4 regions of the Acetivibrio cellulolyticus CD2 genome follow, and region 1 is predicted to be linked to each of the others. Evidence: riboswitches for the same ligand, from Rfam matches in the RefSeq annotation. Region 1 holds a riboswitch; each other region holds the start of a gene.
What was found. Region 1 has a riboswitch for cobalamin ahead of ACECE_RS0225890 (ribonucleoside triphosphate reductase). Riboswitches for the same ligand answer to the same signal wherever they lie in the genome.
Positions count from the first base shown of each region.

Region 2: another riboswitch for cobalamin. It lies ahead of ACECE_RS0217450 (anaerobic ribonucleoside triphosphate reductase); the one in region 1 lies ahead of ACECE_RS0225890 (ribonucleoside triphosphate reductase).
Region 3: another riboswitch for cobalamin. It lies ahead of ACECE_RS0211045 (ABC transporter substrate-binding protein); the one in region 1 lies ahead of ACECE_RS0225890 (ribonucleoside triphosphate reductase).
Region 4: another riboswitch for cobalamin. It lies ahead of cbiQ (cobalt ECF transporter T component CbiQ); the one in region 1 lies ahead of ACECE_RS0225890 (ribonucleoside triphosphate reductase).

Region 1 covers NZ_JH556659.1:1,327,840-1,336,433, reverse strand. The annotation lists gene ACECE_RS0225890 (ribonucleoside triphosphate reductase) at 1-1,903, opposite strand, end outside; cobalamin riboswitch at 2,107-2,295, opposite strand; gene ACECE_RS0225885 (homocysteine S-methyltransferase family protein) at 2,568-4,985, opposite strand; gene ACECE_RS0225880 (vitamin B12 dependent-methionine synthase activation domain-containing protein) at 4,978-5,622, opposite strand; gene ACECE_RS0225875 (hypothetical protein) at 5,869-6,054, shown strand; gene ACECE_RS0225870 (spore coat protein) at 6,068-6,319, shown strand; gene ACECE_RS0225865 (hypothetical protein) at 6,388-6,591, opposite strand; gene ACECE_RS0225860 (TraR/DksA C4-type zinc finger protein) at 6,600-7,241, opposite strand; gene ACECE_RS0225855 (S-methyl-5'-thioadenosine phosphorylase) at 7,487-8,269, shown strand; gene mtnA (S-methyl-5-thioribose-1-phosphate isomerase) at 8,288-8,594, shown strand, end outside.
Region 2 covers NZ_JH556658.1:366,572-373,468, reverse strand. The annotation lists gene metE (5-methyltetrahydropteroyltriglutamate--homocysteine S-methyltransferase) at 1-348, opposite strand, end outside; gene ACECE_RS0217460 (LysR family transcriptional regulator) at 457-1,365, opposite strand; gene nrdG (anaerobic ribonucleoside-triphosphate reductase activating protein) at 1,424-1,978, opposite strand; gene ACECE_RS0217450 (anaerobic ribonucleoside triphosphate reductase) at 2,104-4,416, opposite strand; cobalamin riboswitch at 4,570-4,752, opposite strand; gene ACECE_RS0217445 (sigma-70 RNA polymerase sigma factor region 4 domain-containing protein) at 4,838-5,266, opposite strand; gene ACECE_RS0217440 (hypothetical protein) at 5,589-6,164, opposite strand; gene ACECE_RS0217435 (helix-turn-helix transcriptional regulator) at 6,578-6,897, shown strand, end outside.
Region 3 covers NZ_JH556653.1:2,051,265-2,059,858, reverse strand. The annotation lists partial or broken gene ACECE_RS27280 (transposase) at 1-547, opposite strand, end outside; gene ACECE_RS0211055 (polysaccharide deacetylase family protein) at 708-2,576, shown strand; cobalamin riboswitch at 2,699-2,878, shown strand; gene ACECE_RS0211045 (ABC transporter substrate-binding protein) at 2,992-3,951, shown strand; gene ACECE_RS0211040 (FecCD family ABC transporter permease) at 3,956-4,972, shown strand; gene ACECE_RS0211035 (ABC transporter ATP-binding protein) at 4,976-5,740, shown strand; gene ACECE_RS0211030 (Dph6-related ATP pyrophosphatase) at 5,737-6,396, shown strand; tRNA gene ACECE_RS0211025 (tRNA-Val) at 6,571-6,646, shown strand; tRNA gene ACECE_RS0211020 (tRNA-Thr) at 6,860-6,935, shown strand; gene ACECE_RS32595 (CPBP family intramembrane glutamic endopeptidase) at 6,956-7,384, opposite strand; gene ACECE_RS32590 (hypothetical protein) at 7,434-7,754, shown strand; gene ACECE_RS0211010 (hypothetical protein) at 8,075-8,594, shown strand, end outside.
Region 4 covers NZ_JH556658.1:376,113-384,706, reverse strand. The annotation lists gene cobM (precorrin-4 C(11)-methyltransferase) at 1-413, opposite strand, end outside; gene cobI (precorrin-2 C(20)-methyltransferase) at 416-1,096, opposite strand; gene cbiD (cobalt-precorrin-5B (C(1))-methyltransferase CbiD) at 1,093-2,277, opposite strand; gene ACECE_RS0217500 (energy-coupling factor ABC transporter substrate-binding protein) at 2,308-2,628, opposite strand; gene ACECE_RS0217495 (energy-coupling factor ABC transporter permease) at 2,633-3,379, opposite strand; gene ACECE_RS0217490 (energy-coupling factor ABC transporter ATP-binding protein) at 3,402-4,256, opposite strand; gene cbiQ (cobalt ECF transporter T component CbiQ) at 4,270-5,172, opposite strand; cobalamin riboswitch at 5,286-5,506, opposite strand; cobalamin riboswitch at 5,676-5,857, opposite strand; gene folE (GTP cyclohydrolase I FolE) at 5,951-6,514, opposite strand; gene ACECE_RS0217475 (DUF512 domain-containing protein) at 6,654-7,958, opposite strand; gene ACECE_RS0217470 (methylenetetrahydrofolate reductase) at 8,329-8,594, opposite strand, start outside.

The DNA.
Region 1 (8,594 bases):
TTGGTGTTATAGATATATATGGCATTTTATAATTTACAAATACCTTTTGAATAAGCTTTTTGCAAACTTCAATATCCTCTATGCTTTCGCCAAGATACAAATGCTGGACTGTTCCGCCTGTATAGAGCGATTGGAGTTCATCCTGGAGTTCTAATGCTTCAAATATGTCATCAGTATATTCAACCGGAAGCTGCGTCGAATTTGTATAGTATGGCGTATCTTTTCCGGCTGTGATAATGTTTGGATACTTCTTTTTGTCAAGTTGAGCAAGTCTGTAAGAAGTACCTTCTGCCGGAGTAGCTTCGAGATTGTAAAAATGCCCGGTCTCATTTTGGAAATCTACAAGTACTTCTCTAAGGTAATTCATTATTTCAATTGAAAACGCCTGACCTTCTTTTGTAGTTATATCCTTATTCATAAAATTCAACAGTGCTTCATTCATCCCAATAATACCGATTGTATTGAAATGGTTGTACCAAAATTCATCTGTTCTTTGCTTAACATGTCTTAAATAATGCGTGGAATAAGGGTACAAGCCTTTTTCCGATTGCTGTTCTATAATTTTTCTTTTAATCTCCAAAGATGTCTTTCCTATATTTGCAATCTTCCATAGCCTTGCTTTAAACTCACTTTCTGACTTTGAAAGGTATCCGATTCTAGCAAGGTTTATTGTAAAGACTCCTACCGAACCTGTAAGCGGATTACTTCCAAACAAACCTCCGCCCCTTTTCCTCAGTTCAGTCGTATCAAGTCTCAGACGGCAGCACATTGAAACAGCATCTTCCGGAGAAAGATCCGAATTTACATAATTTGCAAAGTAAGGAATGCCGTATTTGCAAGTTATTTTCATAAATTCATCAACTACAGGATTGTTCCAGTCAAAACTTTTTGTGATATTAATAGTAGGAATCGGGAAAGTAAATACTCTGCCCTTTGAATCTCCCTCTAACATTACATCACAAAATGCCCTGTTGAAAATGTCCATTTCCTTCTGAAAATCCTTGTAACTTTCATCCATGTAACTTCCTCCAATTATAACCGGTTCATCTTTGAGTGTGGATGGCACAGTTATATCAAAGGTCAAATTGGAAAAAGGACACTGAAACCCTACTCTTGTAGGAACATTTATATTAAATATAAATTCTTGAAGGCACTGTCTTACCTGATCATAGGTCATATTATCATAACGTATAAATGGCGCACAATACGTATCAATGCTGGACCATGCTTGAGCCCCGGCTGTTTCACCCTGTGTAGTGAAAGTCGAGTTTACGATTTGGCCTAAAAACGACCTTAGATGCTTGGCCGGTTTGCTCTCTACTTTTCCTTCAACCCCGCCGAATCCATCAAGTAAAAGCTGTCTTAAGTCCCACCCGGCACAATACGGACCGAAAAAGCCCAGATCATGAATATGGCAGTCACCATTTTCGTGTGCTTCCCGGACTTCAGAAGGGTATATCTCATGCAGCCAGTACTTTTTGGTAAAGGTCTCTCTTACATAGTTATTAAGGCCATTGACACTTTTCTGGGTATTGGCATTCTCTTTTATATTCCAATCCCTGTCTCCAAGATAGTCCGAAAACATATCTATTGTTGCTCCTACAAGAGCATTAAGATCCCTGGCACTTTTTCTCTTTTCCCTGTATAATATAAAAGCCTTCGCTGTTTTAGCATGACCGTTTTCTATTAAAACCTTCTCAACAGTATCCTGTATTTCTTCTACTGTTGGTGTCGTATCTTTATATGTAAGCTCAGCCAAATCCATAACCTGCCTGCAAATGCCTTCCGCTTTAGTAAAATCGTCTCCTCCACATGCTGATGCAGCCTTGAAAATTGCCCATGTAATTTTCTCCGGCTGAAATTTTTCTTCTCTTCCGTTCCTTTTAATAATTGTTTTAATCATTAGAACATCTCCTATTTTTATTTTTCTGGTGTAGCTGGGACAATTTATATTAAACACAATGAAATCAAGTGTACTAAATGATACTGGTTTCACAAAAATACGCTTTTATCCCCAAAATAGATAATAAGATATGAAAACTTGAAAAGCCTTGATTAAGGCCAATTTGAAAATCGAATCCATACACCCCCTATCATCCGTAGAGTTAAAGGCGTGGTACAAAGGCAGGTCTTCTGACTTAGAATCATCGGTGTTTCATCCCTTCCCAGTTAATGTTGCTCAACCAGTGGTATCAATGAAACAACTCCTCATTACAGCGGCGGGACCGCACAGGAATCTCACCTGCTTCCCTTTTCAACCAAATGTTTTTGGTCACCTATGTTTTAACTATATTTTGTTATAGCTAATTTTACCACACACAATATATAGTGTCAACGTTTGAAATTATTTTTTGAAAAATTATATTTTTTATTCAAGGAATTTGCGAAACAAATGTCCTAAAATCGATAGGGGCTAAATGCCCCATAGATTTTTATTCATTGAAGAAAGCAAGAATTATTCCAAAATCAAAAAGCAAGGAGTAAAATATTGAACGCACAATTTCTGATGTAAACTTTTTGTGCGTTCAATATAGAAAAAATATGTCTTTACCAAGAATTCAACAGAATTATTTATTGCATTCCAAAAGTTTATTGGCAAGCTTTACAGCACTATAAGCATCTTCCGAATAGCCGTCCGCCCCTATTTCTTTCGCAAAGCTGTCGGTTACAACAGCTCCACCCACCATAAACTTTGTACTTAAGCCTTCTTTTTTAGCCAGTTCTATTACTGTTTTCATCTCCATCATTGTTGTAGTCATCAGAGCTGATAACCCGATTATACGTACATTTTTCTCTTTTGCAGCACTTATTATGTCTTCAGCTGTAACGTCCTTTCCAAGGTCATAAACTTCAAATCCATAGTTCTTTAACATCAACCCTACAATGTTCTTACCAATGTCGTGTATATCACCCTTAACAGTTGCAATAACAATTCCGGCTTTAGCATTTTCTCCATTGCAGTCTTTCTTAAGCATAGGCTCAATATATCCGAAAGCTTCCTTCATAGTCTCAGCACTTTGAATAAGCTGTGGTAAAAAATATTCCTTTTTGTCATAGAGGTCACCAACATGAGTGATAGCCGGAATCAAGCAACTATCTACCACATATGAAGGTTCTAGTCCTTCTTTTAGTCCTGCTTCTATATAAGCTCTTACATTTTCCCTGTCTCCTCTTACAACAGCCTCGTAAATCTTCTGATTTGAGCTTTGTTCTGCCTTTTTTACAGCTTCAGCAGGTTTGGTTTGAGAACTTTTGCCGAAATACTCAATATATCTTAAGCTGTTTTTGTCTTTTGCCGTAAGAACGTCTCCCGCCATTTTGATACTCATAAGAATATCACTTGAAGGGTTCATTATAGCCATTGTTAGTCCTCTTCCCATCGCCATAGCAAGAAAAGCACTGTTTACCCAGTTCCTTTCCGGTAAGCCAAATGATACATTTGAAAGGCCTAAAATAGTACCGCATCCGAAAGTGTTCGTACACCAATCTATTACCTTTAAAGTCTCAATGGCAGCCTTCTGATCCGAAGAAACCGTCATAACGAGACCATCCACTACTATATCGTTCTTTCCATATCCATACTTCGAAGCTATATCATATACCCTGTTAATAACCTCATATCTTTCCTCGGCAGTTGCAGGTACTCCTTCATCACTTAACGGAAGAAGGATAAACATAGCTCCATACTTTGCAGCTACAGGCAATAGCTTTTCCAATTTTGCTTTTTCAGCAGATATCGAATTGATCAAAGCCCTGCCGGGATATATTCTAAGAGCAGCTTCAAGTACTTCCGGCGAAGATGAATCAAGGCACAGCGGGGCATCAACCATAGGCACAAGAAGCTCGACTATTTTAACCATTGTCTCCCTCTCGTCTATCGCTGGCATCCCAACATTGACATCAAGTACATTTGCACCTTTTTCCAACTGCTCTACTGCAAACCTCCTGACCTCAGAGGTTTTTCCATCCCTTAGCTCTTCCTGAAGCTTCTTCTTGCCGGTAGGATTAATTCTTTCACCTACCACAACAGTTGGCTCACCAAATCCTGTAAAAACTGTTCTTCTTGCAGATGTAACCGCACTTATTTTTTCTGCTATAATTTCAATAGGCTTTGCACCATTTATGTTTTTACGTATCTGCTCAATATACAAAGGCGAAGTGCCACAGCATCCACCAAGAAGGTTAACTCCGCTATTAAGAAACTCTTCTACATATGTCCCGTATTCTTCCGGCCCCATATCAAAAACAGTTTTACCATCAATCAGCTTTGGCAGTCCGGCATTTGGTTTTGCCAACAATGGAACCTTTGCATAGGGCTTCATTGCTTTAATGATCTTAATCATGTCTTTAGGACCGGTTGAGCAATTGCAGCCTACAGCATCAGCGCCAAGACTTTGCAAAGTTATTAATGCAGTTATTGGGTCCGTACCTGTCAGCGTCTGTCCGTTTTCATCAAACGTCATACTTACACATACGGGCAGATCGCAGCTTTCCTTAACTGCCAGAAGCGCAGCTCTCGCCTCCTGTATATCCATCATAGTCTCAATGACAAAGAAATCCACTCCACCTTCTAAAAGGCCTTTAACCTGTTCCTTGTATGCTTCAACACACTCCTCAAAAGGCATATCTCCAAAAGGTCTGACAAAACGTCCTGTTGGAGCAAGGTCTCCTACAACAAAACCGTTATCTCCAACAGCTTCCCTGGCCAGTCTTGCCAGCTTTGTATTTATCTCTACAGTCTGGTCACCCAGCCCGAACTCTGCAAGTTTTATTCTATTGCCCCCAAAAGTGCATGTATATACAGCATTAGATCCTGCTTTTATATAATCCCTTTGCACGTTTACAATAACCTCAGGGTTTTCAATTGCCCATTTTTCAGGACATGTTCCTTTAGGCATTCCCCTCTTTTGAAGTTCAGTTCCCGTAGCTCCATCAAGAACCATTATATTCTCTTTTAAATAATCTAAAAATTGTATCTTATTCATCAGAATCAATCCCTTCTATTCCAGCTATTGCAATTACAGATTTTTCAGGTAGCAGCATATATCTTTCAGTAATATTAAGTCCAAGCTTCTCCAGACCTAAAGTGTCAAAAATCTTTTTTTGATTTATTAACGGAAGATCTCCATATCCCGGGCTGTACCTTGTCCTGGTAAGGCTTTTTCCTTCTCTTCTTATCAATTTATTTATGAAGTCAACCATCCAGTTAAGCGCCGCATCCGCAGTCTGTGATGCTACAGAATCCAGGATAACGCCAAGCGAAGCATCTCCGCTTTCAACTTCAAAATGTATTTTATCTGTGATCTCCTTACCAACAGTAGAGGCCATCAAAACAACCTCAATACTTTTATTTAAAAGTTTTGCCAGACTAGCGCTTTCAAAAACCACGCCATTTTCCAGCTTCACATATTTCTCGCTTTTTTCGATAATCTCATATCTTCCGAAAACACCCTTGGTATTGCAGAGTAAAATACCTGACTTTATAATCTCATTTAGCTTTTCTTTATATTCATCACTAAAAACTGTAGTGGTCTTCTGATAACCAAGCCTTGTAAGAATCATACTCTCATTTGGTTTTGACGGAATATACTCAAAATACTTGATTTTATTGCTTTCATTCATTATTATGTATCTCCCGTATTTTACTATGTAGTAACTATTATATATTAATATGTCAAAAAATCAATCCACTTAAAATATAACTTCTGATTTTTGGAATAGCCTATCTGACGAATTTTGTGAAGCAAATGACGAAAATATTATTTTCTGTTTAAATATTTTCTGTATATTTTTTGTTGATTTAAAGAAAATAACTATGGTGCTTGAGAATTTGAAAAGTACTACGATCTGATAAGGAGGAGATTATCTATGAACCAATTAAACCAACAGGAACTTCAAAATTTGAGACACCTTATAGGGTCTCATGAAACATCAGCTAAAAAACTGGACACTTATGCTCAACAAGCCACAGATCCGCAGATAAAGCAGATGTTTCAAAAATCCGCACAAGATGCAAGAAACACTAAACAACAATTATTGTCATTCTTAAGCTAAGGAGGAATTAAATATGCAAGAAAAAGAAATGGTGAATGACCTATTATCACAGATTAACAGCAGCGTTACAGGGTATGCAAACGTAATTACTCAAACCCAAAATCCACAGCTCCGTCAAGCTATACAGCAGATCAGAAATAACTGCGAAACATTCCAGTATGACTTATTTAAATTGGCGGAACAAAAAGGTTTTTACCAACCTGCACAACCAGCAAATCCAAATGATATAACACAGGTTAAAAACCAATTCAGTGGAACAATGTAGTACTTATTGAAATGGAAAAAGGCTGAAAAGTATTTAATATCACTTTTCAGCCTTTTGCTTTTTACTTCCTACCACATACCTGCTCCCATAAGAAGTTGATCATATAATTCGCGAATTTCTTCATAAACTTCACTGGCTTCGCTTTCATCCGCCTCATATTCTTCCAGAAAATCTGTCAATTCGTCCATGTCATTTATCCTTAAATCCATACCTTGATCCTCTAGAAGTCTATTAATTTCAATGAATATATCCTTTTCACCCAATAAAATCACCTCCTTTTCTAATCGGGAAGTTGTCTTTTATAAGCTTCATTCGATACTCTATCCATATCATCTACAATTCCCTGCCTGTCTATTTCATTGGTATAAAACTCTTCATAATCATGGTAGCCGCCCATATCCTGTGGTGTATCCGAAGACCCATATTTAACAAGATCAAAAAATTGATCAAGGCCTTCAAATTCATCATCTTCTCTTTTATTGAGGTACTTTCTTCCAAGTGGTGCATCCCATATCAATTCCTCTACCGGCCTCTGTCTGTCCAAATTTTCCATGGTTACCGCCTTGCTCGTCTCACACCCTATACATAATCTTGTATAGGGCAGCGCTTCAAGTCTTTCCCTGTCAATTTCCTTTCCGCAAAAAGCACATTTTCCATAAGTTCCATCATATATTCTTCCTAAAGCATCATGTATATCCTTTAATAAATGTTCCTCATGAACTTTAAGCGCGTTGTTTATTTCTGCTTCAAAGAGAGCTGTTCCAAGTTCCGCGGGATGATTATCATAGCTTGACAGTTCGTCAGGTTCATCCCCCTCCTGCTCTCCAATTCCATGTTCTTTCATTGAGTTTATCGTACCTTCAACGTCCTTGCCTTGAGTCATAAGCATTTTTTTAAAAAATTCCATTTGCATGTTATCCATCTCTAGTATCCTCCTTAAGCATAATTATTTATACACAATCAAGTTATAAAATTTCAAAATAATGCTTAAATTAATTGAAACTAAAAATATTTATAATATAATTAAGGAAAGTGAAAAATATTATTTCCACTTTTTCAAAGTGACTATTTGGTATCAAATAATACTAAAGAAAAAACAACAGTGGAAGTTATAATCTTCACATCATTATCTTTATACAAAACATCAATTTTTATAGGAGGTTTATCATGGAATACAATGTCGATATAGGAGTTTTTGGCGGTTCGGGCTTTTATTCTTTTTTGGAAAACGTAGAAGAAGTTGAAATTGATACACCTTATGGAAAACCCAGTGACAAATTTGCAATTGCAACCTTTGAAGGAAAGAAAATAGCATTTTTGCCACGCCACGGCAAAAAACATCATCTTCCACCCCATATGATACCATACAGAGCAAATATTTATGCTATGAAACAACTGGGGGTAAAAAAGATTTTAGCACCTACAGCTTCAGGAAGCCTTCAGGCTGAAATAAAGCCAGGAGACTTTGTTGTGTGCGATCAATTTGTAGACAGAACGTCTGGCCGTAAGGATACATTTTTTGACGGTCCTGAGACAAAGCATCCAAGTCCGGCTCACCCATATTGCCCTGAACTCAGAAAATTGGCCATTCAAGCCGGAAAAGACCTCGGAATAACAATACATGAAAAAGGAACAGTAGTAGTAATACAGGGTCCTAGATTCTCTACAGTAGCCGAAAGCCGTTGGTTTAATAAGATGGGCTGGGAAGTTATAAACATGACACAGTATCCCGAATGTTATTTAGCTAGAGAAATGGGTATCTGTTATGCAAACATATCTTTAATAACTGATTATGATGCGGGTCTGGAAGGTCGTGACGACATTGCTCCGGTTACCGAGGAAGAGGTATTAAAGGTATTTGCAGACAACAATGAAAGAATTAAAAAGCTTCTATTTGAAGTGATTAAGAGAATTGATCCATCCAACATCAACTGCAAATGCTGTAAATAAGGAGTTAGGAGAAAAAGTATGAAAACTTTGGAATTTTGTAACGGAGTGTTAAAGCTTGTCGACCAGACAAAGCTGCCTACAGAACATAAAATAGTTGAGCTTTCAACATATGAAGAGATAGCTGATGCAATTAAAACCATGATAGTAAGGGGTGCTCCAGCTATTGGTGTTACTGCTGCATATGGAATAGTTGTCGCAGCCAATTCAATAAATATCAGCTCAACCGAACAATTTTTTACCGAACTGAAAAAAGCTTGTGATTTAATTAAAAGCACTCGTCCAACAGCAGTAAACCTGTTTTGGGCCGTTGACAGGGTATATAACA
Region 2 (6,897 bases), on a different contig from region 1:
AAACCACTTTTTCATTGGAAGTGCCTTTACGTCGCCCTTTTCTCCTTGATACCCTCTGGCCATTGCAAAATATGTATTCAGGCTGTCAAGCTCCAGTGCTTTGTAGCTTTCTGGAATTGCATTTAATGAAGCCGCCATATCCAGCATTCCATCATAAAAAGAAAAGTCATTGGAGGGGATAAAATCAAGTCCACTGTCAGCTAATGCAGCCCATTGCTCACGCCTTATTTTCCAAGCATCTTCCTTAAGCTTTTCTAAGAACACAGCTCCTTTAAAATAACCCTCTATACTAAATTTCAGCTCACGCTGTTTGCCTATTCGCGGATAACCAATAATTGAACTTCTCATTTCATCATATCCTTTCATAATTATTAAAAACAATTATATCAAAGGATATATCCTATAGAGTAACTCCAAAATACTATAGCCCATTATAGGAAAAATCTATAGCAAACGTCAGTAAATACCTTGAATCGCTTTGTAAAGTGCCTCAATGTATTTTGTGGCAAGCTGGCTTAATGCCACGTTACTGTGTGAAATCCAGCCTATTGTAATACGATCGTCAATATCTAAAGGTACAGCAATGATATCCGTTCCGTTCAAGTCTGAGCTTATAACTCCAGTTGAAATAGTATAGCCGTTTAATCCGATCAGCAAGTTGAAAAGTGTCGCCCTATCACTCACCCTTATGCTTTTCTTATGGGAAAGTGTGCTTAAAATCTCTTCTGAGAAATAGAAGGAATTATATTCACCTTGTTCAAAGGACAAATACGGGTATTCTTCCAAATCCCCAAGTGTAACTTTTTTGCGGCTAGAAAGCGGATTACTTGTGCTTATAAAAACATGTGGTTTTGCAATAAACAGCTCTGTAAATTTTAGTTTGTTTTCTTTAAACAGTTTATTTAAAACCTTTGAATTGAAATCATTGATGTATAAAATCCCTATTTCACTTCGGAGGTTTTTAACATCCTCAATAATTTCATATGTTTTTGTCTCCCTTAGATTGAATTCATACTCATCAATACTGTATTCTTTAATCAAGTCTACAAACGCATTTACCGCAAAGGCATAATGTTGAGTCGATACAGAAAAGTGCTGAGGTGATGGCTTTGCGTTAAAGTATCTCTTTTCTAGCAATTCTGTCTGTTCAATAACCTGTCTTGCATAGCCTAAGAACTCAACTCCATCAGCAGTAACACTTATCCCTCTGTTGGTACGTTCAAAAACAACAATGTTCAGTTCCTCTTCAAGCTCTCTGATTGCATTGGAGAGACTGGGCTGAGTAATAAATAGTTTTTTTGCGGCAATGTTTATCGAACCCCATTTAGCAATTTCTATTGCATATTTCAACTGCTGTAACGTCATTTATGTACACCTCATTTGTACAATTTAGGCTTTACTCTAATAATAAACACCTATTTTTTTAATACTCCGGCTGCAATTGCACAATAGGTGCTGCTTCACAAACATTTCCAGAGTAGTACATTGCATCAGTCAAATCAATTGATTGCTTAACATCAATTATCCTTTGATTGTATGATCCTCTATGTTTTAACTCCAGACTCTTTTTGTCTATATCAAATCTGCCATCCACAAGAATATCTGTATTAGTAAGGAGTTTCCTCCAGCCCTCTACTGACTCCATATTTTTCAGTATATACTCAAATGTATATCCTGTATAAGTCATAACACTATACCCTTGCTCTTTAGCCCTTATTGCCAGCTCTCCGAAACCTTCTGCCTGTTCGAACGGATCACCTCCACTTAGGGTGATACCATCAATAAGAGGATTTTGCTTCATTTGCTGTATCAAATCTTCAATTTCTACAAGAATGCCCCCATTAAAAGAATGAGTTTCGGGATTATGACAACCAGGGCAGTTGTGTTTACAACCTTGTGCAAACACAACATACCTTATTCCTGGTCCATCAACAATGGATTCCTTTACTATTCCGGCAATTCTGATTTTTCCAACCATATTTTCTCCTCGCTTACTAAGGAATAACGAAAAACATTTTATATTGATATCACCAGAATATCAAATTTTTTCGTTATTCAGAGTAGTAACTTATTTCTTAGCTATTGTTATGATAATTCATTTTGTCAAGAATGCTTTACACGGTCCCTTACCTCGGCTTTTTTCGCATCATTAAAGCGTTCTAAGGTTCCTACAAGGTAACCGGTAATCCTTCTTATCCTCTCAAATTTTTCGTCGCCTTCTACCCTTCCACATGATGGGCATTCATCACCGATAATTCCTGTGTATCCGCAAAGTGGGTCACGGTCTACAGGGTGATTGATTGCACCAAAACCAATACCTGACTCTTTCATACAACGAACCACCTTCTCAAACGCCTCTAAGTTTTGTAACGGATCTCCATCCATCTCAACGTATGTAATGTGACCTGCATTTGTAAGCTCATGGTACGGTGCTTCAAGACGTATTTTATCAAACATACCAATTTCATAATACACAGGTATGTGAAAACTGTTTGTATAATACTCCTTGTCAGTAATACCTTCAATTTCTCCGAAAATTTCCTTGTCCATTTTAATAAAACGACCTGAAAGGCCTTCTGCCGGAGTTGCAAGAAGCGTAAAATTCATCATATATTTCTGACTTGCTTCATCCATACGTTTTCTCATATGCGTTATTATCTCAAGCCCAAGTGACTGGGCCTCTTTTGATTCTCCATGATGCTTGCCGCATAGAGCTTTAAGGCACTCCGCAAGCCCAATAAAGCCCATTGACAAGGTGCCGTGTTTTAGAACCTCTCTTACTTCATCTTCTGGCCCTAGCTGGTCTGAGTCTATCCATATCCCCTGTCCCATAAGAAACGGGAAGTTCTTAACCTTTTTTTGTGCCTGTATTTCAAATCTTTCGAGAAGCTGGTTAATTACAAGGTCAATTTTGCTATCAAGTTCCATAAGGAAATCACTTTTACTTCCTTTAGCCTTTAGTGCTATTCTTGGCAGATTAATTGTAGTAAAACTTAAATTGCCTCTCCCATTTATAATTTCCCTTGAAGGATCATATACATTTCCCATAACACGTGTACGGCAACCCATATAGGCTATCTCTGTTTCTGGATGCCCAGGTTTGTAATATTTCAGGTTGAAAGGTGCGTCAATAAAGGAGAAATTGGGAAAAAGCCTTTTAGCACTGACCCTACATGCTAATTTAAATAAATCGTAGTTAGGCTCGCCTGGATTGTAATTTATGCCTTCTTTGACCTTAAATATGTGAATAGGAAAAATAGGTGTCTCTCCATTTCCAAGTCCTGCTTCTGTTGCCAACAGCAGATTTTTAATCACCAGCCTACCTTCGGGGGATGTATCCATACCATAGTTAATTGAGCTGAAGGGTATCTGTGCTCCTGCCCTGCTGTGCATGGTATTGAGGTTATGCACAAAAGCCTCCATCGCTTGGTATGTACTCCTGTCAGTCTCTATTTCGGCACTCTCGACAGCAAAGGAATGTGCCTTTTTAATTATATCCTCATCTTTGACCAGCTCGGCCAGCAATTCAGCTTCATACTCACTATATTTCTCAAGATTGCTTATCGAAGGAACCATACCATGCCTTTCCTTGATAGTTTCACATATGGTTCTCACCTTTTTAGCAGCATCATCAATGTTTGCAAGAAGTCTAAGTGCTTTCGCAAGGTTTTGCCTGTAAAGCTTAATGTATGTTTTTGATACTCCAGGGGCCATATTGTAATCAAAATTCGGTATGCTTTGGCCTCCATGCTGGTCATTCTGGTTTGACTGTATTGCTATGCAGGCAAGGGCAGAATAACTCTGAATGTCGTTTGGCTCCCTCAAATACCCATGCCCAGTACAAAATCCATTTTGAAACAGCTTATCTATATCAATCTGGCAGCAGGTTGTGGTCAACGTCAAAAAGTCCATGTCATGAATATGTATATCTCCCTCTTTATGTGCCAAAGAATGCTCGGGCTTGAGCACATACATTTCATAAAACTGCTTTGCACCCTCAGAACCGTACTTAAGCATCGTTCCCATGGCAGTATCTCCGTCTATGTTTGCATTTTCACGCTTCATATCATTATCTTTTGCTTCCTTGAAGGTTAAGTCCTCATAAATCTTCATAAGGCGGGTATTCATTTCGCGGACACGAGTCCTATCTGCCCTATATAGGATAAACGCCTTTGCAGTACGGACGTGGCCAGTATCTATCAGAACTTTCTCAACTGAATCCTGGATTTCCTCCACAGAAGGAACCTTTTTATCCATTTCCTTTTCAATAGAATCAACAACTTTTTCTGCTAGCGAGAGTGCAGATTCATAATCATGTCCTCCTGTGGCACTTGCAGCTTTGAATATAGCATTGGCAATCTTCTCAATATTAAATGGCACTTCTCTTCCATCGCGTTTTTTTATTTTTGTTATCATATATACCCATCCTTCTTTCTAATCTACGTTTAATGTTTTTGCCTCTTTCATTTTCTTCGAAAGAGCTGAATATTAAAGCCTCCAGACAAAGTGTCAAGAGGCTATCGATACATAATTTATTTTTAGCTTCTTACCCCCCTATCGTCCGTAGAGTTGCAGTGCATAATACAGGCAGGTCTTCTGACTCTGGTTCATAGAATTTCCACTCCTTCCCGGATAACTCCAGTGGACTCTGTGAAAATTCTCCCCATTACAGCGGCGGGACCGTACAGGATTTTCACCTGTTTCTCTTTTAAGCCGTACTTTATGTACAGCACCAGTATCACTTCAATATTTTGTTGTTTAAATATTATCATATACAATATATTGTGTCAATTTGCAATTTAAAATATCTAATTCCTCATTATTCTATCTGTGGTAATTATTTAGTGCCCATATATTTTCTAAGCTTCTTTAAAATACTTTCTTTTCTACTATTTATCGTCATCACCGGAATACCGATCTCTCTTGAAAATTGGCGTTGACTTTTGCCCATATAAAATAAGTTGATTATTAACCCTATTTCCTCCTTATTAAGAAGCTCCAGGCTTTTTCTCAGTTTTTCTATCATTACCTTTGTAACTACAGAATCACATACATTTTCTCTAGTGCTGTCTTTAAGCAGCTCTTCTCCTAAAACATCTTCATAAACATTATCAAACTGCGAATATAAGAACTTTCCGTGTGCTAAATCCCGTTCTTCTAAATATCGCTCTCTCCTTTGCATTTTGTAGTACTCTTTATAGATTTCCTCCGACACTTCTTCTACAATTTGGCCTACTCTTAAATAAAACTTCTTTTCATTATCCATCTTAAAACCTCCAAAATTTTGTCTCGATAGCTGATAAACAAAACTTGGAAATCACGGATAATGGTTGTTGTATGGCTCCCATCTTTTCATATTGCCGACTCCTGATTTCAGGCATAAAAAAAGACCGGAAGTGAAATCAATCGCATCCAGCCTCATTTGCCACATATTTACTTTGAATTAATGCATAAAAAAATCCCCAAACCCTTATAGAATTTGAGGATAGTTGATACTGTTCAATTTATAACACAATCCACCAGCATAGCCAGTATATCAGCTTGTATATTTGAAATCAGTAGGAATAGGCTCGGGGCATAGTTGGGATTTAGTCGGGGTTTGAGGATTGATAGAAAAAGCTTGGAATACCTTCAACTTCTTGACCATCAATTATTCCTTTCATTGCTGGAATGGTATAGCCCCATAAACAAATTGCAAAAAGGTCAATAGCTTCTCTTTTTTTATCATAATAAGTGCTCCGCTCCATATGTAATAGTTCCAACATTTCTTGCTCCGAATACTTAATAACAGTCATGTACTGTTTAACCAGTATTTCATGATACAGTTTGCCATTATCAGGATACTGAAATATTTTACTCATTGCAGAATCTATTATTGATATCAGCCAATGTGTTTCAAAAAAAGAGTATACCTTTTGATTAAACTTATCCCTTTCAATTTCAGGTGCAAAATTTTCAAGATACTCCAATGCCTGTTCTAAATTTTTGCTATAGTAGCATGCAGCATTTTCAGATACTTGATTAAACCGATTTTGAGTAGACCAAACAACAGGACGATATATTTCTAAAAGTAATTTTGTTTTATGTAAAACTGTCGACCGGTCAATATTTAAGTCGCTGTAAAAAAGTGTACATTGCCTCATTACTTTACTTTCTTTTCGCATAGTTTACCTCCATGAATTTACCTATTAACATTTGTTTTATTAAAATGATTTATTTTCTTCTTTTAAATCTTCAACATTTTAATTTAAGCTCCAAACCACTTTTGAATATACTTTAAGAAGTTCTTTGGCATTACGATACGCTTTGCCATCTAGTTTTCAAGCTGATATGTTCCACATACTTCAGCTATCATATTATTCACTTCAAACATTTACCCACCTCATATTTCACAATCTCTAAATAAACACTAAAGTTATTCGCTGACAGAACATGTGTTCTTTTATTATTTTACCGCACTTATTGTGCGAATGTATATAGTACTATAGTCCTATGCTGGATTAACTGCACCAAAAGTGCTCTATTTTATTGAAAAATATATTGGATGTGTTATAATGGTAAACAAGGAGAGATGAAAATGAAGAATAGGATAAGAGAGCTCCGTAAAGAGTTGGGGTTTACTCAAGAAGAATTAGGTAAAATGATTGGTTTATCCGAACGTTCAGTCGGTTCCTACGAAACTAGTGACAGAGATCCCGATACTGACACCTTGAATAAATTAGCTCAAATTTTTGATTGTACAATAGATTATATGCTAATGCGTTCTAATACCCGTAAAACAGAGGAAAAAAAAGAAATGGCAGAAGCAGAAGAAATGTACCGGGTAGACCCTGACTTTCTTATAGAAATGTGCAGAGCAAAGGTTTTGCCAGATGAAGTCAGAAAAAGGCTCAGGGA
Region 3 (8,594 bases), on a different contig from region 1:
CATCGACATCAGGCTTGTCCTTGTAGAAAGCCTTGAGTTTTTTTATGATAGAATTTATGAACTTTGGGTTATTCTCAGTTACAAAGGTTTCAATACCTGAAGTATCATAAGCGATAGTGGATGCAAGAGTAGTGTTAATTTCCTGGCAAATAGGTTCTGTAATATCTACAAGGTGGTTAAAGAAGTTTTCCAGGTAAATAACGAAATCTTGTTTGAACCGTGTAAACTGAGAGTTATGAGGGACGTCTGGAAGGCCACAGAATTCACGGGCTTCATGGCATAAATTAAGAAAAATAATGAGTAGCGAAACTGTAGGAATGCCAAGAATTTTCTGCAGAACTAATGCTGAAAGCATTGAAGAGAGTGAATATTTACGGTCTCTCCCTAGAGTTTTGTGGTAAGACCAATAAAAATCCTGTGGTATAAGCGAAGATAAATCAAGATGTTGTGAGAGTAGCTTAAGAAATTTTGGCTTATTATTTTGAAAAACATCTTTACATTCTTCGAATGTGTCAGCAAAAGAAATTTGTTTATAAAGTTTTACCATTTGTTTTCCCCTTCTCTTGTTTAAAATTGGATTAGATACCTATATTTTACTAGAAGCAGAGGGGGAAAACAATAAAAATATCAATTTGAAATGCAGTAAATTCAAGCGTTATAGCATTTCGCAAATAACTATTTGATTTCATGTAATAAGGGGGATTTGAATGAACTCAAAAAAATGGTTTTTGTATTTTTTATTTGGAGCTATAGCAGCATTATTAATTGCTTGTTCGATAAATTTTTTCATAGATCCTTTTGGTGTTTTTGGAGATCCCGTTTTAAAATGGTATGGGTATAATATTACTAATAATCCTAGGACTGGAAAGATTGCATATATTGATGAGCACCATAATGAATATAATTCTTATATAATTGGAAGCTCAAAAACTAGTTCAATATCACCGGAACTGCTAAATAAATACTACAAGGATGCAAAGTTTTATAATATGTTTATGTATGGTGCAGATCTTGCACATGTTGAAAAAACATTAAAATACTTAATAGATCATTATGAGGTAAAAAATATAGTTCTAAATTTAGGAATAAGTGAATTGGAAAAGTACAATAATGAAACTACTGATGAAAAAGAGGAATTGCATGCAGAAGTTTCGGGAAAGCCATTGATGAATTTTTATTTAAAGTACTTAACTCTAAATCCTAGCTATAGTTTTGAAAAAATACAAGCTTATATATCAAGAGATTTAATGGATAAGCCCAATAAATATGATGTTTTTTTGCCTCAGACAGGTGTTTATAACAAGACGAAAAGGGATACTGAAAATATCCCAAATATTAATGACTATATAAGTCAAATTGGAAGCAACTCTTTCAGAAATTATGATAAATTTCAGACCAGTAAGGCAGATAAATGCTTGGAATCAATTCAAAGGATTAGTGACTATTGTAAAGCAAAAGATATTAATTTAAAAGTGATAAGCTCTCCTAACTATGATTCAGAGCTTCATGCATTTAACCTCGAAAAAGTAAAGGATTACTGGATTAGACTGAGTAGAATAACTGATTTTTGGAATTTCTCTGGCTATAATGAAATTAGTAAGGATCCCCGCTATTTCTATGATTCTGTTCACTTCAGAAATCTAGCAGGTCAGATGATGCTGGGTAAAATCTTTAATGATAAAGATATTTATTATCCTGAAAACTTTGGAGTTTATATGACAAAGGACAATGCTAATGAATTGTGCAACAAAATCCTAACACCCAATAATGGCTTTACAAGCTGTTTATTATCTGAAAAAAATACTGAAACGGTTAAGGTTCCTATTCTTATGTATCATCACATTGTAAAGGATAATGAGTCTAAAAACTCAGCAACTGTTTCTATTTCAAAATTTAGAAATGACATGGAGGAAATAAAAAGAGCAGGATATACAGCTATATTTGTCAAAGATTTGATATCATACGTTGATGGAGTTGCAAAATTACCGGAAAAGCCTATTGCAATAACTTTTGATGATGGTTATAAAAGTAACTATGACTATGCTTTTCCTATTCTTAAGGAACTAAATATGAAAGCAACAATAAGCATTATTGGTTGGTCAGTTGGGAGAGACAAGAGAATAAATTCCAATGAACCTATTTTACCACATTTTAATTACCAGGAAGCCCTTGAAATGTTACAATCCGGTGTGATAGATATTCAAAGCCACAGCTATAATTTGCATGAGAGTACCGATAAGTATCCTCGAAGAGGTAGTGATATAATATCTAATGAAACTACTAAAGATTACTGCAATGTTCTTGTGAAGGATAATGAAATGGAAGTAAAAAGTATGGAAGAAAATTTAAAAATAAGTCCAACAGTTTTTACTTATCCATATGGCTTGTCCAACATTTTATCAGAGCAGATTTATAAAGATTTAGGCTATAGAGCCACTGTGGTTATTGGCAATAAAGTAAGCAAAATTCAAAAGGGCAATCCTTATACTCTTTATGGTTTAAATCGCATAGATGTCTCTGAAGACATTTCCGGTGAAAAGCTGGTTGAAATGATTGCTAAAGAGAGTGATAAATAATTTTTTTAATAAATTTAGATGATTTACTTTATTTTTGAATATCGGAACTAGCTCTTGCATTTTGAAATAATCTGTATTTTTTGGATTGAATTATTGTTTATAAAATGTTATGCTTATGAAAGTTGAATATGATGATAATTGGTTTCGGTTTGATAGCCGAATTAAAAGGGAAACAGGTGAAAGTCCTGTACGGTCCCGCCGCTGTAAAGGGGAGATGCTGGAAAAGATGCCACTGGGAAACTGGGAAGGCTTCAGTATCGTTGAACCTAAGTCAGAAGACCTGCCTATTTCATTGCACAAATTTCTCTACGAGCGATAGGGGGTGCTGGCGTGTTGCTATTTAAATTAGTATATCCATAACCTCTTGATCTTTGGTCAGGAGGTTTAATTTTTGTGTTGAAAGGAAAAATGAAAAATGAAAAAAATATTATTGTTATTAACAGCTGCTGTTTTGGCATTTAGCTTTATATCATGCAGCAAAAACCCAAATACTCCAGATAGAAATGTAACTGAGCCGGAAAGTAATGTTGCCAACGCTTCCGGTACTTTGCCGACAAAGGATCCGGCAGGAAACGATATAGTAGTTCCGAAGAATGTAAATAGAATTATTTCGATGGCACCGGCCATCACTGAAACAATTGTAGAACTTGGACTAGGTGATAAAATAATCGCTATAGATAAAAATGCAAAAGGTATCAGTGGGTTGAAAGAGGGAATTTCTGAATTTGATATGATGGCACCGGATCTGGAAAAAATGATGAGCTTAAAACCAGATATGGTTTTGACTTCCGGAATGAGTGAGGTTGATAGTACAAAAGAACCGTTCAAGGCATTAAAGGATGCAGGTTTGTGTGTTGTAGTAATTCCTACGAGCAATTCAATTGAGGCAATCAAATCGGATATAAAGTTCATCGCAGATGCGACTGGAACTTCTGCAAAAGGTAAGGAAATAATTGAAAACATGGAAATGGAAATAGCTAACATAGCACAAGTGGGTAAGAGCATTGATAATAAAAAGACTGTTTATTTTGAAATAGCAGCCGATCCAAATATGTACAGCTTTGGTTCGGAAGTTTTCTTAAATGAGATTATAGAACTTGTTGGAGCAAAAAATGTATTTGCAGATCAGAAAAGCTGGATAAGTGTGAGCAACGAAGCTGTTGTTTCTAAAAACCCGGATATTATTCTGACGAATGTAAATTATATGAAGGAACCAGTTAAAGAAATTAAGGCAAGAAAAGGATGGGAAAACATGAAGGCATTGAAGAACGGAGATGTTTATTACATTGACAATTCTGCAAGTTCGCTGCCAAATCAAAATATCGTAAAGGCTATGAAGGAAATTGCAAAGGCAATATATCCCGACAAATATTAAGAATATGAAATTAAAGATAATTTTAGCATTAGTAGTAAGTATTATTATTTGCATATTGGGTGTTGCCATAGGCAGCGCTATGATTCCATTTTATGAAATTCTTGCGGTAATTACAAATAAGGTGTTAGGTGCAAGTGGGGCTGTTAATATCGATAAAATCACAGCATCTATTATTTGGGATATACGTATTCCAAGAGTGCTGATGGCATTTGGGGTAGGTGCAGCTTTGGCGGTCAGTGGTGCTATAATGCAATCAACACTAAAAAATCCACTTGCTTCATCATACACGCTGGGTGTTTCATCAGGTGCTGCCCTTGGTGCAGGTATTGTCATGATAACAGGCATTACGATTCCTATGCTTGGGCTTTTCACTCTTCCGACAGTTGGGCTGATTTGCGGCTTGCTGACCGTTTTAGGTGCTATGGGATTTGCTGCTGGTGTGGATAGAAATATGGAAACGAATACTATTATTCTTACAGGAATGGTGTTTACACTATTTGTAAATGCAATGCTTACAATAATATCTTCGCTGAACAGGGAAGATGCCCAGAGACTTATAATGTGGCAATTTGGCAGTTTCTCACAGAAAGATTGGAGATATGTGATTTTATTTTTGCCGGTTGCCATAGTGCTGATAATTGTGACAATGTTTTTTGTAAGGGAATTGGATATTTTGACTTTCGGTGAAGAGCATGCAAAAGCTGCAGGGGTTGAAACTACTAAAGTGAAATGGATTCTGCTCGTGTTGGTGTCGGCATTGACTGGCTGTGCAGTTTCTTTTACAGGCATAATCGGATTTATAGATCTTGTAGCTCCCCATATTGTCAGGAAATTATTCGGTTCGAGTCATCGGGTTGTTATTCCGCTTTCGGCACTATTTGGAGGTACATTTATGGTATGTGCCGACCTTATAGCGAGAACAATAATTTCTCCATCGGAGCTCCCGGTTGGTGCGGTAACAGCGCTAATTGGTGCACCATTTTTTGCATACATATATTTTTCGGGGAGAAAGAGGAGATAAAATGTGTTAAAGCTTGAAAATGTCAGATGTGGATATGAGGAAACTGAAGTTCTAAAGGGAGTATCTTTCGACGTGAGAGAAGGTGAAAAAATTTGCATAATTGGCCCTAATGGCTGTGGCAAAACTACACTTCTTAAGGCTATTGCAGGTCTCATTAAAAGTGAAGGCAAAATTTTTCTGTCCGGTATTCCTCTAAACAAAATGAAAAGATCACAAATTGCTTCAAAGATAGCTATTTTAAGGCAGAACGAGGCAATATATTTCTCATATACAGTATTTGAGACTGTTATGCTGGGGAGGTATCTCCATATGAAAGGGGGAATATTTGGAGGGCCAACAAAAACTGACAGTGATTTTGTACTTGATTGTCTTGAAAAAGTCGGAGTTATAGACTTAAAAGACAGGCAAATAGATACTCTATCAGGTGGACAACTTCAGAGAGTATTCCTTGCAAAAGCTTTAGCTCAGGAACCTAGCTTGATTTTACTGGACGAACCGACAAATCATCTTGATTTGAAGTTTCAGATTGAGCTTGTAGAATATTTGAAGCAGTGGGCAAAAAAGGACGGTCATTCGGTAATTGGCGTACTTCATGATATAAACCTTGCAATGCATTTTGCAGATAAGATATTGCTGCTCGCTGACGGGAAGGGTGCACTATATGGAGATGCGCATATGTTTACAGATGGGAGATTGTTAGAAGAAATTTATCATATGGATATAAAAAGTTATATGCAAGAATCATTAAAAATGTGGGGGACCAGATGAGCAAAAATACAAGTAAATTTGTTGCGTCATTTAGTGGCGGAAAAGATAGCATGCTTGCTATATGGAGGGCTATAAAACAGGGAATGGTACCCTTAGAGTTAATTACGACTTATAATATAGATGCCAAAGTTTCGTGGTTTCACGGGGTACCAGATGAATTGCTTATGAAAATTCGGGATTCTATTGGGATTCCAATAAATCTTGTTAGGACTTCAGGGGATGAATATGCCGCTAATTTCGAAAATGCGCTAAAAAAAGCAAAAGAATGCGGTGCTGAAGTTTGTGTATTTGGTGATATAGACCTTGAGGTACATCGTACATGGTGCACAGACAGGTGTGATGCTGCTGGGATAGAAGCTTATTTTCCGCTTTGGAATGAGAGCAGGGAAAGTCTTGTATACGAGTTTATTGATAGCGGTTTTAAAGCTATAATAAAAGTAGTTGATAACAAAAAACTATCCCCAGAGTTTATAGGTAGTTTGTTGACAAGGGAGACAGTTAATAAAATAAAAGAATCAGGTGCAGATATGTGTGGTGAAAACGGAGAATACCATACATTTGTATATGATGGCCCTTTGTTCAAAGAGCCTGTAAATTATAAAATAAATGATGCGATGATTTTTGAAAACTATACATTATTAGACATCAATATTTAAATTTCCAGCAGAATTTTTATTTAATTACTTTAAAGCAAAGGGTTCTAAAGTTGAATGGGGCTAAACGCCCCGGGAACTTTAATTTTAATAATTTTGAATTTCCAAAAAAATATAATTGACTTGTTTAAGTAATTAGTGCTATAATAGGACTTGCCTGTTAGGTGATAAATTTATGGGCGCTTAGCTCAGCTGGGGGAGCACCTGCCTTACAAGCAGGGGGTCATAGGTTCGAGCCCTATAGTGCCCACCATAAATTTAAATAAAACAGCTCTTGCGATAAGTAAGAGCTGTTTTATTTTATTCCGGAATATGACTGTATAAGCCATTAATACCTAAGAGAATACCTGGTAAAAAGCTGGGCAAATTTTCTTAACAAAAAGTGTTGACATGAATAAATTCTGCTGTTATACTATCAAAGTGTCAGGGCGAAACAAACAGAACCTGAACGATATATAGTAAAAATGCTGGTGTAGCTCAGCAGGTAGAGCAATTGACTTGTAATCAATAGGTCGGGGGTTCGATTCCGTCCACCAGCTCCAACATAAATGGCATTGAGAGATTACTCAATGCCATTTATGTTTTTTTGTTTCACCCATAGAATATATATTGACGATAAAGAGATCAGAAAGCTAGCGACTAGTATAATCAGGCTGTATTGTTCTAATTGTTGGTTTATAGTTATTTCACTCAATATTACGTTAAGGGTATTAAATGATAAATGTATTATTATTGGAGCAAACAGGGATTTGGTAGCTACGAAAACAATACCCAGAACTACTCCCGTCACAAAGGCATAGGAGCTTTGCACAATATTAAAATGTATTACTCCAAACAAAACTGCCTGCACAATTATTGCTGCTGCAGCAGGCATAATTTTTCTGAGCTCATTCAAAATAAAACCTCTGAATATTATTTCTTCCATAATAGGAGCCAGTATACCAACGGCTAAAAAGGTAACATAGAAGTTTCCGCCCATTATATTTTCCATTAGATTATCATAGCTGCCAGGTATTTTATCTAAAGGATAGATTGAGTCTATGTATGATAGAACTAACATGATAAATACAGCTAAAGACAGCCCTGTAATTAAGCTTAATGCCGAATCAGTGGCACGTATTCTATTAAAACTGCAAATCTTTATAAAACTTTCCTTTGTAATTTTGGAAGCTAAGGTATATAATGGTAGTGAAACGAATATGGAAATTATCACAATTAAAGTTGTATTGCCAAGTACATCTTGCTGTACAGCCATTAAAGCATCATTTGTAATAGACAGATCTGCTGAATGGTTTGCGAAGAATTCAATTGTTTTTATTACTGTAAATATAATAGTTACAAGGATCTGGACTCCAAAATAGATTGATAAGTATAACAAAACCAGAGCAGATGATTTGAGATATTTATGCATGACAAATAACATCCTTTCAACTTTTAGGTAGTTTTTTATTAATTATATAAAATTATATAATTTAGTTCCAGTAAAATATTACATATATGTTTTACCATAATCTAATGTGGCTATACTTAGAATTGTCTTTTGTTTTAAAAAAGCTCGTGTAAGAGAAACTGTAGTAACCCCTTTATTTTAAAATTAGGATTTTTAATTTTACAAAATCAGTGAGGAAAAGGAGGATTTTTTTATTCCCTGCACGAATTATATTATATAGAGGTGGGAATAATGATAATTGATGCCAGTACAACCATTGCTTATAAATGCTCATCCTGTGGTACATTTGAGTTCGTTAATATTACACTTTTTGAATTATCATTTGGAAGAGAAGCAGCTTTTAATTGCCGCTGCAATGGGTCAATGCTGGTTATAAGCAAAGAAAACACCGATAGCTATAAAATTGCTATACCATGTATTGGGTGTGGGACGAGCCATGTTTACATTTTAGAGAGAAAAGACTTCATAAAACCGGACGTAAGTATATTCTATTGCCCAAAGACAGGTATACAGCAGTGCTTTATTGGGAGCGACAAGGATGTTAGAAAAAGAATTGACAATCTGGAAAAAGAATTTGACGAATTAATAAATATGTTGGGATATGACAGCTACTTTACAAATACTCAAGTTATGTTTGATTCGCTCAATTTAATACATGATATTGCGGAAAAAGGTAATTTATTTTGCGAATGTGGTAATGATGATATTGAATTATTATTGCTATCTGATAAAATTTATTTAAGGTGCAAAA
Region 4 (8,594 bases), on a different contig from region 1:
TCCATCCTTGAAAGTACCACCGTCTGGCTTATATCCGGCAAAGTATATTCGGCATTTAATACTGATGCAGCTCCGCAAAATGAGCTAACACCAGGGACTACACAATACTCAATATTATTTTTATCCAACAGATCCATCTGCTCTCTGATTGCTCCGTAAATACTTGGATCACCTGTGTGTAGCCTTACAACTATCTTATCCTGGGCATCAAATTTAACAATAACTTCTACAACCTCTTCCAACGTCATGGAAGCACTGTTATAAATCTTGCAGCCAGTTTTTGTATAAGAAAGCAACTCAGGGTTTACCAGGGAACCTGCATATATAACAACATCCGCCTTCTTTAAAAGCTCGCATCCCCTCACAGTAATCAAATCAACAGCCCCAGGCCCTGCACCAATAAAATAAACCATGTTTAATCTCCTTTAACTACAATTATCGAAAAATAACTGCTATTCTCATTCAAGTTCTCAAGATCATCATAAATTTTCTCGTTTTCCATATAGCAGCATTCCACCATTTTGGCATTGCTGAGCAGATTATGTTTTTTTAACTTATCCTTAATATTTAAAATGCTTTTCCCGCTTTTCATAAGCACCTTGTTTCCATCTAAAGCAAGAAGCTTGTCCACACCCTCATAAGAAGCAGGAATAATGTGAAGTGCCTCCTTTCCGTCACACAGTGAAATTCCCAGCTTTGCAGCTGCTGCACAAAAGGACGGGATTCCATTTATAATTCTTGCTTGATAACCTTTCTCAATCACCAGCCTGTGTACGTAGATATATGTCGAATAGATTGTAGGGTCACCCAATGTAATAAAAGCCAGATTCAAACCTTTATCCAGTTGGGCACAAATCAATTCAGCACTGTTTCTATGACTCTCCTGTAAACTTGCTGCATCTCTTGTCATCGGCATACTGCAATACATTAGCTTCTTGCCTTCAATGTATTCACTCACAATATTTAAAGCAGTTTTTTCCCCTCCTGTGTCAGGGACCACAATCATATCAGCATTCTTTAAAGTCTCTACCGCCAGTATTGTGAGTAATTTTTTATCTCCCGGCCCAACTCCTACTCCATAAAGTATTCCTTTCAAAGCTTTGTCTCCTTTAACTCATTAATCAATATTGCCGCATTATCCGTCTGCATAAGTACACCAATCTCATTAGAAAATACAACTACCTCTATTTGCATTTTGTTCATGACACGATAATTTAAATGAAATATAATCTTTTTTAATATGCTTTCATATACTTTTTGAGACAAACTCTGAAGCGTTAAAATATCATGTATCTCATTAGTTGTCTTTGCATTCATAACTTTTTCAACGGTTTCCCTATTTGCACCCATCAAAGCACAGTGAGCTGCAAATATTTCATTGCGGCAGTCAGCAATTTTTGAATGGGTATTCATGACCCCTGCTGCAATTTTAACAAGCTTGCCTATGTGCCCAACCAACAGAAGCTTTTCAAATCCCAGATAAAGTGCATGATCTAAGGCCTCGCCTATATAATTGGAGCATTTGACAGCACTGTTTATATCAATTCCCAAATGTTCTCTGGCAAAATCAAGTCCATAATTGCCCGGTGCAACAAACGACACCTTTTGCCCGTTTTGCTTCTTTATTCCCAATTCAAGTTTGATTGTTTCAATCAAGGAGCTTTCGCTCATGGGCTCTACAATACCCGTAGTTCCCAAAATTGAAATTCCGCCCATAATTCCAAGTCTTTCGTTAAAGGTTTTCTTTGCTATTTCCTGTCCTTGTGGTACAAATATTTCTACTTCAAAACCACCTTCATATCCATACAGTTGAGCAACTTCTAAAAGAGCCGTTGCTATCATTTTTTTAGGCCCGGGGTTGATGGCTGCTTCACCTACTTTGCATGGTAAGCCTGCCCCAGTTACTTTACCGACACCAACCCCTCCATCAATAATTATGTTGCTTTGGGTTTTTCTTACTTTTGCATATATTTTAATCCCATCAGTTATGTCAGGGTCATCTCCAGCATCCTTTATAACACAACAACTTGCGGCTTTGTCATTGATTACAATATCTCCAATTTCCAGGTCAAGCTCTCCCCCATTCGGAAGTAGCAATTTGACTTGTTTGACTTCACGCTTTTCCAGCAACATAATAGCACTAGCCTTTGCAGCCGCAGCAGCACAACTTCCGGTAGTATATCCCAACCGTAGTTTTTTCCCTGACTTAACCATATATTCTCTTTGTTTTTCGCTGTCAACACTTTTGTCTTTTATATCCTTTTGTGATATGCTCATACTCTCTCCCAACAAAGCAGCATAAAATCTTTATCTTGCTGTATTCTCATCTTCCTTCTTTTTTCTTTCTACAAATCTTCCCATCAAGAAAGCGATTATACCAACGCCAATTCCTGTTTGGACACAGAAGAAGAAGCTTTCCATTTCGCTCGGCAGCTCTCCTCCGATCCATGTTTCCATAAGAGGCGTAAACCAAGGCTTATATTCACCACCTGTAATCTGGTTGACCATATCGCTGCCTGCGGAGTCAGATCCGCCAAACTGTGCACCCTTTAAGGTGAATAACGGCACCAGTGCAATCAATATTACAATGACTAATAAAATAATAACTGTGCTTCTCTTATTTTTCATTTTCTCACGCCTCCTTTGCAAATCCAATATCTGTTAACTCTGACTTTGCGTACGTTTCAAGACCCATTATGATAAGAACAGTCAAAATGCCTTCAACGATAGCAAGAGGCAACTGTGTCGGTGCAAAAACCGTCAGGAATTTAACCACTGAAGCAGCGACGCCACCCTGAGCTGACGGATAGGCGAGTGCCAGCTGAACGCTGGTGACACAGTAGGTGAATAGATCACCGATAAACGCTGCGAGGAAAACCCCAACAAATTTGTTGACCTTCAGTGCTTTGCACAGCTTGTAGATACCGAGCGAAACAAGCGGACCCGCTATGCCCATGGAAAACGTATTGGCACCAAGGCTTGTGAGACCTCCATGTGCGAGTAGGATAGCCTGAAAGATCAGCACAATAAGCCCTAAGATACTGGTAGCACTTGCACCGAATAAGATTGCACCTAACCCCGTTCCTGTCATATGTGAACAGCTTCCCGTTACAGATGGAATCTTTAGAGACGAAATAACAAAAACAAATGCTCCGGCCATGGCAAGAATCGTAATTGATTTACGATGTTCTGTTAAGGTTTTCTTAATGGAAAACCAACCCGCTACCAAAAACGGGATAGATAAAACACCCCACATAATACAGAACTTTGGAGGTAAGTAGCCCTCCATGATGTGCATTGCACTACCGGTTGGTATGATCCCAAAAATAATTGCAATGGCAACAGAAATAGTAATCATAATCTTTTTATTATTTTTCATATAATCCTCCTTGTTTGTAATTTTAGCTCAAATCATCTGAAATCAAATAGTTATTGTCCAATACATCTTTTAATTCCTGCGTTTTTTTTGGATATGCCTGCGTGTCTGGTAGAATCTTTTTTCTCACAAGCATATCATAGACATCCAGCATGACTGGCTTTTTCAAATTTGCCTGTTTTAAAATCTCCGAATTACAAAATATCTCAAGCGGCGTTCCGTCGGCAATGATTTTCCCGCTACAGAAAACAAGAACGCGTTCAGCCCACCTATAAGTGAAATCCACATCATGGGTGGAAATCATTACGGTCTTATCCTCACCCCCCAACTTTTGCAAAACTTCCTCCAGCATCATGGCGTTCATGGGGTCCAGTGATGATGTCGGTTCGTCAAAAATCATCACCTCTGGTTCCATCGCCACAATATCGGCAATACTTACACGTTTCTTTTCCCCTCCGCTCAAATAGTGCGGCGGTCGATCCTCGAACCCCGAGAGGTTCATATAGGCCAGTGCTTTGTTTACCTGATTTATCACTACCTCCTTCGGAAGCTTTAAATTCATCGGACCGAAGCTCACTTCCGCCCGGACCGTTGAAGCAATAATCTGGTTGTCCGCATCTTGAAAGACTATTCCGACGTTTTTACGCAGCTCGTTCAAATTCTTTTTGCTGACGGGAATCCCCCTAAAAATGATGTTTCCGTGCGTTGGGGCATAGACACCGTTAATATTCAGGAAAAATGTAGATTTTCCTGAACCATTAGCCCCGATGACGGCAATTTTCTCACCTTCGTATATTTCAACGCTGACACCTTCCAGTGCGGCCTTTCCATTCCCATATACATAGTGGAGATTCTCCACTTTTAAAACTGTATTCTTCATAAAAGTCCTCCGTTTATCTTGTCAGGTACCACAGCAGAAGCAAATACATTATATATACCGTCGCCAAAATAATCAGCTTGATTTCCGCTTTTTTATCTTCCTCAAGGAACCTCAACTCTCCATCATAGCATCTGGCCTCCATCGCGTCATAATAAGCATCTGCCTTTTTCAACGATAAGACGAGCATATTGCTCGCGCCGTTGCCAAACGTATAACAAGAGGTTCTAAAATCACGATATCCCAAACGGGATTCTGCTGCGTTTTTCATCCTGGCGAATACATCCAGCAAAATAAAAATATACCGGTATATCATATTCATCAGATCAATAAAATCATTTGGCAAACGTGTTTTCCTCATTACAGAAATAATTTCAGAGGATGGGGTTGTCAAAATCATCAACTGCAGAGCACTAATTGCCGCAATGATCTTAAGCATCAGAAAAACACCGCCCTTAAGCATTGCCTTCGTGGTATATAGATAACCCAATCCGAAATACAAGCGGTATTCACCCACAGGCTGACCAGAAAAATCAACAACAATGGCCAGAATGCTGAGCAGAATAAATGCCAGTGGTACAGTCAGTATTGACAAATAATCATGGAACCCAAGTCCACCAACCTTAATGACCAGATAGGCCATTGAAAAAATCACAACAATTGAAACATAAACATTGTTCAGTAGTATGCACAAAATAATTGTCAATATTGATAGAATGACCTTTAATGTGGCATTCCATTGTCTGATTTTAGAGGAATAAGCGAAATAATCAATGGAAATCAACGCTCCGTGTTTATGTCTGATACCGTGCCGGTGTTCATGTGCACTGCCGACATGCCTGTGCCTGTCCCGATGCTTCACCTCATATATAATTACGGGCAGAAGTATCATAGTACATAAGACAATCCATTTTTCCACCTCTCGAATTCCCCCCTTCCTCAAGTCATTTGGATAAAATATAAAAACGGCCATAACAATTATATATTGTTACAGCCGTATTTCTGTAAAAATTCAGTCCCTCCACCGATCAGTGGGTAAGTCAAATTCAAGCAGGTCTTCTGACTTACACTTATAGGAATATTTCTCCTGCAGCATATGCTCTGCCTTCCCAGTTTCCCAGTGACCGACTTTCATCGACGAGCATACGCTTAAGTGCTTACAGCGGCGGTTCCGTTCGGGATTTGCACCCGATTCCCCTATCCTTTCTCCAAGGCCATACGCCTAGGAGAACACTTAAAATAGTATTTGATTTTTAGCAATATTCATGTTAACATTTTTACTCTTCATTCTGATTAATTCTTAACAAATAATTATGTTCTTATACAAATTAAAAAACCTCTCAACTTAAATAGTCAAGAGGTCATGTATATACAAATAATTCAGTGTAAGCATACACAGCACCCCCTATCGCTCGTAGAGTAATTGGTGTAACAAAACAGGCAGGTCTTCTGGCTCAAGCATCATCATTCTCCAAACCTTCCCAGTTTCCCAGTGGCATAAATGGAGAACTCCACTTTTACAGCGGCGTGACCGCGCGGGCTTTACCCGACTTTCCTTTTCACCTATTTAGAACTGTATAGGCACCTGTTTTATATATTTAGTTTTCAACCAACTTATATAATATACTAGAGGCTCAGTTTTATCAATATATTTTTAAGCTTTATCTTACATTAGAGAACTTTGATTCACAAAGATATTACTTTCCATTTATAAGTGCCATTAACTCTGATCTGGTTCTTGCATCAGTTTTTATATTTCCTCTTAGAGCTGATGTAATAGTTTTAGATCCTGGCTTCTTTATCCCCCTCATTGTCATACATAGATGTTCTGCTTCAACTACAACAGCAACTCCCAGTGGAGTAAGCGTATCCATAAGAATATCAGCAACTTCTCTTGTAATCCTTTCCTGAAGTTGCGGTTTTTTTGCAACAATATCTACAATTCTTGCAAGCTTGCTAATTCCTATGACCTTACCATTCCTAGGTATATAAGCCACATGGGCAACCCCTACAAAAGGTAAAAGATGATGTTCACAAACAGAATATAATGGTATATCTCTTATCATTACCATTTCTTCATGGTTATCCTCATGAAATATTTTTACCAGTTGTTTAGGGTCATTATAAAGCCCTGCAAAAATTTCTGTATACATATTTGCAACACGTTCCGGTGTTTCTACAAGTCCTTCTCTGTCCGGGTTTTCTCCAATAGCAATAAGAATTTCTGTAATAGCTTTTTTCACACGTTCTTTATCTATCATAATTTTTCACTCCATTTTTAGCAAATAAATATCGGTTTTAGATTTCAATGCAACTCCATCACCGACACCTTTATAATTTAATTTAATTTATTTTATTATTAAACGCATAGTATATTAGGAGTAATTCCCTGTCTCCTGATTAAATATGATCATTAATAAGCTCTATTAAATCTTCACCTGTACAATCACATATTAATATCTTTTTCCCAAAATGCTTTTCGAGGTCATCGGTAGTAACGTCATCCAGCATTATATTTTCTCCGGCTTTAAACATATTCCTTGGCATTATTATATAATCTAAAACACTATCAACTTGAATTTGTTTCATAATATCCTGTCCAGTCAGCAAACCAGCTACAGTAATTGTTTCACCAAAAAAATAATTTATAATTTTATGAACCCTGATCTTAACCTTGTCATTTCTTTCTTCAATGGCTTTTGCAGCCCACAGTATTTCATTATATGCTGAAACACCTGTAATCAAAGTAAACGAACCTTTACCTTCCAGTTTAAGAGATTTTAGACTTTTACTGATACTGTCTCTAAAAAATCTGATCATACCTATCCCGTCTTCTATCTGTTCAAATTCTCCATAGAATTGAGTATCCGGAATTTCAGTTCCTGACATCACATAAAATTCATCAGCCAGCCTAATGAATGGAGTTCCAATCTCCTTTATAGCTTTTTGCTGAAATTCGCTAACGTTATCAATTTCATCTTTAGCACTTTTAGCATTATATAAGGTTATTTCATTTAAATTTTTTCTATGTCTGGTAACCCCGACCGGCACTGCTGCGACATTTTCAACAGAAGGATACAGCTTATATAAGTCATTGACTGTTTTAATCAATTCTTCTCCATTATTGTAGCCGGGGCACAATACAATTTGACAGTTCATCATAATGCCTGCAGCCGCCAATTTTTGAAGTCTTGTATATACATCTCCCGCAAATCTGTTTTTTAGCATCTTTATTCTAAGGTCAGGATTGGTTGTATGCACTGAAATATTTATAGGACAGATTCTATACCTGATAATCCTGTCAATATCCTCGTCAGTCATATTCGTTAAGGTCACAAAATTCCCTTGAAGAAAAGATAATCTTGAATCATCATCCTTAAAATACAGGCTTTTACGCATTCCCTTCGGAAGCTGGTCAATAAAACAGAAAAGGCAATTATTACGACAACTCCGAGCCTCGTCCATAATCTCTTTTTCAAATTCTATTCCCAGATCCTCTTCATATTCTTTTTCAACTTCAAGAGTCCAAAGCTCACCATTTTTCTTTTCTATCTCAACTTCCAGATAGTCATCTGCCAAAAGAAACTTATAATCTATTATATCTCTGATTTCCGTACCGTTTATGCTAACTAATATATCTCCGGTTTCTATCTCCAATTCTTCGGCAATACTTCCACTTATAATCCTTGCTATTTTGTTACTCATTTTTTCATTCCTTCTACAACATATAATTATTCTATATTTTACTTTACCTAATAAGTATTGACAACAGTTTGGAGTACACATTATGCAGGAACCAAAATAGCCCAAATCCTCGTATCCAGACTCGCTATTTAAAAATAAAAGCCATAAATATAGCCGCTCCTTACGGCACCATTTCATGGCTTGTTCTTACAAATTAATCAAGGTTTGAAGCCTACTTAAGTTGTCTTTCCGTTGTTTAGGACTGCTGAAAACATGACTTCACCTATAATTTCACTTAAAGCCTTATTTGACCCAAACAGGCCTAGGTTGCATAGGCGAGCAGTCAAGCGTTAGCGAAACGAACAACCATGTGGAAAAATCCGAAGTAATTTCAGCCCTTCCTTAATAATGTGCCGATAATTTTTGTTACAATATCAATTCTTTTAAACGGAGTCATAATATAATAACCATCCACAAAAGGTTCAATCTCTTTTGCAAATTGAACAGATATCCTGACAGCAAGCTCACTGGCCTCTTCTTTGGAAATATCCCTGTAGCTTTCAATAATTTCCTCAGATATGCTTATTCCAGATATTTCATTATTCATAAAGCACGCATTCTTGTAACTTACAATAGGAATAATTCCTCCTAAAATTC